DNA from 3 places in the Nonomuraea sp. NPDC050022 genome. Region 3 is predicted to be linked to each of the others. Evidence: riboswitches for the same ligand, from Rfam matches in the RefSeq annotation. Region 3 holds a riboswitch; each other region holds the start of a gene.
What was found. A riboswitch is a leader RNA that binds a small molecule or an ion and turns the genes downstream of it on or off. The one in region 3 is predicted to bind thiamine pyrophosphate.

Region 1 (2,260 bases), on a different contig from region 3:
GCCGTGGTGAGCGTGAGTACGGCCTGCGCCACGGTGGTGCCGTCGGGCACCTCGTGCGGGGCCCCATTGATGGTCACATTCATGAAATATCCCGATACCTCAGCGGCGAGCACAGCTCCGCGAGCTCGCTCTCCTCGCCCAGCAGAATGGCCGCCGTGAGCGGAGCCAGCAGCACCCCGCCCCGATGATGCCCAGTGGCCAGCACCAGCCCTGGCGTCCCGCTGGGCCCGATGAGCGGGACGTTGTCCGGTGTGCCCGGCCGCAGCCCCGCCACCACGTCGACGATCTCCAGCTCGGTGACGCCCGGCACCAGCTCGTGGGCGTCCCGCAGCAGCTCGTACAGTCCGCCCGCCGTCACCCTCGTGTCGAACCCCAGCTCCTCCTGGGTCGCCCCGACCACCAGCTCACCGTCACCCCTCGGCACCAGGTACACGGATTTCCCGTGGACCGTCCCGCGTACGCACCTGCCGAGCAGGGGCTGGGGGGAACGCAGCCGCATGATCTGCCCCTTGACCGGCCGTACCGGGACATCGACCAGCCCGGCACTCCACGCCCCGGCCGCCAGCACGACCCGCTCGCCCCGGATCTCATCGGGAATGTCCGCCTGCGGGCGGCTCTGGTCCGGGGGTGCGAGGCGTACGCCCACCACCTTGTCATCGTCCTGGACGTCGCCGTCCTGGAGCAGTTCGCTGACGCGAGCCCGGACGAGGGGGACGCCCAGGCGGTCGAGTGCGGCCAGGAGCGCGGCGGTGACCCGGCGCGGGTCCACCCAGGCGTCTCCACGGGCCAGCAGCCCACCGCGTACGGACGGCGCCAGCATGGGCTCCAGCCGACGGCACTCGCGCCCGGTCAGCCGCTCGACCGGTAGCCCCAGCTTCTCCATGAACGCGGCCAGCTCACCGAGCGCCGCCAGATCGTCGGCCCCGAACGCCACGGCCAGCGTCCCGTCGACCCGGAAGTCCAGCCCGGCCCGCGCGGCCTCACTGAGCCCGCTCACGACCGCTTCAGACGCCCCGGCCTCGTCAAGGCGGTTGGCGGCGGGTTTCGTACCGGCGTCGAGGCCGGCGTCGGTGGCGAGTTCGGAGGCGAAGGACGGCCAGCGGCGCAGTGCGGCGAGGCCCAGTCGGAGCAGCGGCTCCTCCGTGTAGGTGACCTCGCTCACCGGCGCCAGCATGCCCGCCGCCGCGTGCGAGGCCCCAGTGGCCGGAGCCGGATCGACCACGGTGACCGGCCGCCCCGAGCGGGACAGGCGCCAGGCGATGGACAGCCCGATGATCCCGCCGCCTACGACGATGTCCACGTCCGCTCCCTTCGCCGGCATGATCCGGATCAGGTGTCTTGCGGTCGAAGGCCCGGTGCAGCCTTCCTCTCAGCCCGGTAACGGCCGGACTCCCGCGCGTCTTACGTCTCCACCCTACGGCCTCGGCGCGACGTCCCGGCACGGGCCCCGTTATGGTCTTGAACGTGAATCATGTGGTGGTGGCAGGCGCCGGTCTGGCCGGTGTACGGAGTGTCGAGGCGCTGCGCGCGAAAGGGTTCGACGGCAGGATCACGCTGATCGGGCAAGAGCGGCACCGGCCGTACGACCGGCCACCCTTGTCGAAGGCGGTCCTGTCCGGCAGCAGCGACTCCAGCTTCGTCGACGCCGACCTCGCCGTGCTGGAGGTGGACTTCTGGCCGGGCGTCTCGGCCAAGGCGCTGCGTCCCGGCGTCGTGGAGACCACCGAGGGCGAGCTCGGCTACGACGGCCTGGTGATCGCCACCGGCGCCGAGCCGATCACGCTGCCCGGCGACGGCCGTCAGCATGTGCTGCGCACCCTCGACGACGCGCTTGAGCTGCGCGCCCGGCTCGTCAAGGGCGCCCACGTGGTGATCATCGGCGCCGGTTGGATCGGCGCCGAGGTGGCCACCGCCGCCCGCCGAGCCGGCTGCGAGGTGACCGTGATCGAGGCGGGCCCCGCCCCGCTCGCCCAGGCGGTCGGCCCTGAGATCGGCGCCCGCACCCAGGGCTGGTACGAGGGCATCGACCTGCGGCTGAACACCCTGGTCGGCTCCGTGGACGACGGCGGCGTCACACTCGCGGACGGAAGCCTCATCGAGGCGCACGTGGTCGTCACCGGCGTCGGAGTGCGCCCGACCGTCGGCTGGCTCGCGGGCTCCGGCGTCGACCTGGACAACGGCGTCGTCACCGACGAACACCTGCGCACCTCCCTGCCGAACGTCGTGGCCGTGGGCGACTGCGCCGCCTGGTGGTCGCGCC
Region 2 (2,260 bases), on a different contig from region 3:
CGGTCTGCCGGATGCTCTCCAGGTCGAGCGAGCCGTCGGCGTAGGCTCGCAGGTCCTTCTTGTTGCTGTACTTCACCAGGACGTCGGCCATGCACGACACGAACTTCGTCACGGCCGCCGGCTTGTACGGCAGCTCCTTTATCTCCCGCGATTTGCGCAGCTGATCCATGACGCCGGTTTTGACGCCGCTTTCACCGGCGGGGGCGGCTGTTTTTCCCGTCGCCTTCTGGTTCGTGTCCGCGGCTTCAGGAGCGGTGGTTCCCGTGGCGATGGTTTCGCCGCTGCCGCTGCCGCTGCCGCATGAGGTCAGCGTCAGAACCAAGAACGCCGCCGCCATTGCCGGGGCGAGAGTATAGCCGGTGCGTAAAATGCGCATGAAAATCCTCCTTGCTGTGAGCCGTGCGGCCACAGGGAGTCGATCCTAGTGATTCGGCGCATGCCGAGAAGAGGCGATGCGGGGACGTTTAGAGCCCGGTCGAATGATACAGGCCGACGCGCTTCCGGATTGCCCGACGGCCGATACTCGAGGCGACACGTCCAGACTTCTCAAATGAAACTCTTCCAGGCTTCTCAAATGAAACTCTGTACCAGGCGCGGCGCGCATTACGGTCGAGCCGGTCTAAGGCACCAAGAGAGAAACTCAGACCTGGTTCGGGTTCGGCGACGAGCTCAATCGTCCGCTCGGAATTCATCGAATTCTTCGAGGCGCTGGCGATTCCCGCTCGGCACGCGGCCGGAACGAAGGTGCTCGGGCCGTTGATCGACCGCGAGAATCCCCAACAGGTTCGTCTGGACGCGTGCCTTCGCCTCGCTGGGGAACGTGGCCGGATGAAGACCGCCTTCTCTTCGGCGTCGCTGTGGACCGACCATATGGAGGCGGCCTGCTCCTGGTGCGGCACGTACCGTACGTCCGGCCGGTCGATGCCCATCCCGAACGCGTACGTCACGATCGCGACGTCCGCCCCCTCGCGGGCCCATGGCGGACCGCCGTCCGCGACCATGACCTCTGTTACCCTGATCTGCGACGCGGGGTGCCCGGCAGGTCGGGCTGAGATCACACCCGTAGAACCTGATCTAGTTCGCACTAGCGAAGGGACGTCCGGGTGGCTCCCGTTTCCAAGATGCTTTCCGTCGTCGGCACCGACTCGAGCGCGGACGGTCAGGGATATCTGAACGGCGCGCCGCGGGCCGCGGGCGTTTCCAGGTCGGGGGAGACGGCCCCGTCCACCATTTCCACGCACTCTGGTGAGTGAGGGTATGTTCTGCGATGAAATCTGGACGCGCGCGGCCAAGCTGCTCGACGCGATCCGTAACCATCCGTTCAACAACGCGCTGGGGGACGGCGGTCTCGACCGGGAGCGTTTCGCCTTCTATCTCGTTCAGGACGGCCGTTATCTGGCGGCGTACGCGAAAACGCTGGCGACGGCGGCGGCCCGGGCGGACGATTCCTCCGACGCCGCGTTCTTCGCCCAGTCCGCCCATACGGCGCTGACGGTCGAACGGGCCCTGCACGGCCGTTATCTCGGCGAATTCGGCCTGGACGCCGGGGAGATGGCGGCCATTCCCACCTCGCCCACCTGCCTGGCGTACGCGTCCTACCTTCAGGCCACCGCGCTCACCGCGCCACTACCCGTGCTCGCCGCCGCCGTGCTGCCGTGTTTCTGGGTGTACCAGGACGTCGGCACGGCACTGCTGGCGCGTACGGAGGGGCGGCGCGACCATCCGTACCACGCGTGGATCGCCACCTATTCCGACCCCGCCTTCGCCGTCTCCGCCGAACAGGCGAAGGCCATCACCGACCGGCAGGCCGCCCAGTCCGGCCCCGCCATCCGCGAAGCCATGGCGGAGGCGTTCCTCCGGGCGGCCGAATACGAGTGGATGTTCTGGGACAGCGCGTGGCGCCTCGAAGCCTGGCCCACCCGCCAATGGCTGTGAACGAGCCCCTGTCGGTCGTCGAAAGAATCGAAAGAGACGTGGTACGGCGCCCGCCCGTGACAGATCGGCGCCCCCACCTGGCGCCGCGACAGCTCTTTCCGCTGGTGGCCGTGAACTCACTCCAGGAGGCCCGGCTTCACGGTGAACACCTGTACGGCGACCGTCTCATAAGGTAGGAACTGCGCGATGATCTTACCGAGGGTCATTTCGGTGGGATCGCTTGTCGGGCTGCGGTCGGCGAGGGAGTAGATCATCGGCCCTTCCTTGGCGGGGCCGGTCGAGGCGGTGCCCGAGACGATTACGGTGTGGAACGCGTCGGCGGAGG
Region 3 (2,260 bases):
AACGCCCCGTAGGAGTTCACGTCGACCACCAGCGCAATGGCGGTGGTCAGCACGCCGATGGCGATCGAGAAGACCCGCCGGTCGACGCGCGGCATGAGGTTCTGCAGGGACATGGTCGTGGAGTAGACGTTCGCGAACGACTGGTCGGCCTCCCGCAACACCAGGATCGCGAAGAACAGCGCGCCCAACGGCACCGCGACGAACGCCCCGAACACGGCCGTGCCGTCGGCGGCCACCGCCGCGGACCCGGCGATGGCCACCGCGTAGACGCCCAGCCCCAGGCAGGCGACCTGGGCCAGCGTGTAGCCGCCGACCACGCCCGCGAAGGCGGCCCGGCTCGACCTGGAGTGCCGGGCGAAGTCCGCCGCGATCGGCACCCACGAGACCGACAGCGCGATGACGTAGTCGACCGCGGGCGCGAACGCCGTCCACGACCCGCCGCCCTGCGGCGGAGCCTTCGACAGGAACGCCACCGCGAACCAGACCAGCGAGATGATCACTCCGATCGTGACGTAGCGCCGCAGCAGCCGGATCGACCCGAGCGGCCAGATGGTCAGCGACGTGGTCAGCGCCCCCGCCACCACCACCCACACCTGGTACGGCACCACGGCCCCGAAGATGGCCATCGCGCCCTTGGCGATCACCCACAGCTCGAAGGCGCCCCACCCGATCATCTGGACGATGTTGAGCACGGTCGGGATGTAGGACAGCCGCGCCCCGAACAACCCGCGCAGCAGCACCATCGCCGGCCGCCCGGTCTGCGTGCCCGGAATGGCCGACAGCCCCACCATGGCCGTGCCGACCAGGCTGCCGACGAGCGCGGCGAGCAGGGCCGCGCTCAGGCTGAGCGGGCTGCCACCGAGCGGGTCGAGCAGGAACAGCGCACCGCTGAACCCCAGCAGGCTCACGGCCAGGTTCGCCCACAGGGCCCCCTGGTCGAGCAGCCCGAGCGTCTTGGGGGGCGTCCCTTCGAGGGTCAGCGGGACTTCGTCGACGACATGCGTCATCTCACACTCCCTACGCCGGCATTACCCGGACAGGTTCATGCGGTCGGCGACAGGTCAGTCGCCCTCTCAGCCCGGTGCACCCCGAGCTCCCGCGGTTTGTGTAGTTGTCGAGCGGATTATGCCATCCGTCAGGCGACGAACGGCGGGCGCCCCGTCTCACTGACCATCGGGCGGCGCGCGCCCGCCCACGACTGCATGCCGCCGTCGACGTTGACCGCCTCGCGCCCGAGCTGGTTGAGCCAGGCCGCGACCTGGAACGACCGGCCGCCGACCCGGCAGACCACGTAGACGGTCCGGTCGCCCGGCACCTCCTCGACCCGCCCCTGGATCTGCGTCATCGGGATGTGCACCGCCTCGGGCGCGTGCCCGGCCACCCATTCGTCCTGTTCACGCACGTCGAGCAGGTAGGCGTCGGCGGGAACGTCGCTGGCCGGGATCTCTGGAACCGTCATGCCTCCATCATCTCGCGTCGCTGGTCATCTCGCGTCGCTGGTCATACGCGGCACGCGCCGTGGCGATCTCCTGCCGATGCTCCTCGGTCCAGGTGACCAGGCTCTTGATCGTCTGGTGCAGGGTCCGGCCGAGCGGCGTGAGCGCGTAGTCGACCCGCGGGGGCACGACGGGGTGGACCGTGCGGCTGACCAGGCCGTCGCGCTCCAGGTGGCGCAGGGTCACGCTGAGCATCCGCTGGCTGACCCCGTCGATCTCGCGGCGCAGCTGGGTGAAGCGCAGGCTCTGGCAGTCGAGCAGCGCGATGACCAGCAGCGACCACTTGTCGGCGACCCGGTCGAGTATCTGCCGGACCTCGCAGTCCTCCCTGGTGTCCCACTGCCACACGTCGTAGTCGTCGTCCACGGTGCTCTCGCAGTAACCGGGTGACTTAGAAGTGCCGTCTTCCATGACATTTCATACTGCCGGATGATTTGGACGGTTACCAGAGATAACCGAATGCCGATAAGTAACCGGGAGTTGACCATGTCCAAACGCGCTTGGGGCATGTTGATCGTGCTGTGCGGGGCCATCTTCATCGAGGGCACCGACGTGGCCATGCTGAACGTGGCCCTGCCGTCGATCAGGGCGGATCTGGGGCTGTCCACGGGCATGCTGAGCGGGGTGGTGAGCGCCTACGTCCTGGGCTGTGGCGGTTTCATCCTGCTCGGCGGCCGGGCGGCCGACCTGCTGGGCCGGCGCAGGATGTTCCTGCTCTGGCTCGGGGTGTTCGTGGTGTTCTCCGGGCTGGGCGGGTTCGCGAC

Region 1: it holds a riboswitch for thiamine pyrophosphate, as region 3 does, so the genes downstream of both, ACIBO2_RS07690 (FAD-dependent oxidoreductase) here and ACIBO2_RS18350 (cytosine permease) in region 3, are expected to answer to the same signal.
Region 2: it holds a riboswitch for thiamine pyrophosphate, as region 3 does, so the genes downstream of both, ACIBO2_RS08195 (TenA family protein) here and ACIBO2_RS18350 (cytosine permease) in region 3, are expected to answer to the same signal.

What each region holds. Positions count from the first base shown of each region.
Region 1 covers NZ_JBITKE010000002.1:262,939-265,198, reverse strand. The annotation lists gene thiS (sulfur carrier protein ThiS) at 1-83, opposite strand, end outside; gene ACIBO2_RS07690 (FAD-dependent oxidoreductase) at 80-1,300, opposite strand; TPP riboswitch at 1,290-1,406, opposite strand; gene ACIBO2_RS07685 (NAD(P)/FAD-dependent oxidoreductase) at 1,465-2,260, shown strand, end outside.
Region 2 covers NZ_JBITKE010000002.1:364,617-366,876, reverse strand. The annotation lists gene ACIBO2_RS08200 (hypothetical protein) at 1-376, opposite strand, end outside; TPP riboswitch at 1,018-1,113, shown strand; gene ACIBO2_RS08195 (TenA family protein) at 1,258-1,935, shown strand; gene ACIBO2_RS08190 (hypothetical protein) at 2,052-2,260, opposite strand, start outside.
Region 3 covers NZ_JBITKE010000004.1:385,935-388,194, forward strand. The annotation lists gene ACIBO2_RS18350 (cytosine permease) at 1-1,007, opposite strand, end outside; TPP riboswitch at 998-1,110, opposite strand; gene ACIBO2_RS18355 (rhodanese-like domain-containing protein) at 1,136-1,459, opposite strand; gene ACIBO2_RS18360 (helix-turn-helix domain-containing protein) at 1,467-1,907, opposite strand; gene ACIBO2_RS18365 (MFS transporter) at 1,983-2,260, shown strand, end outside.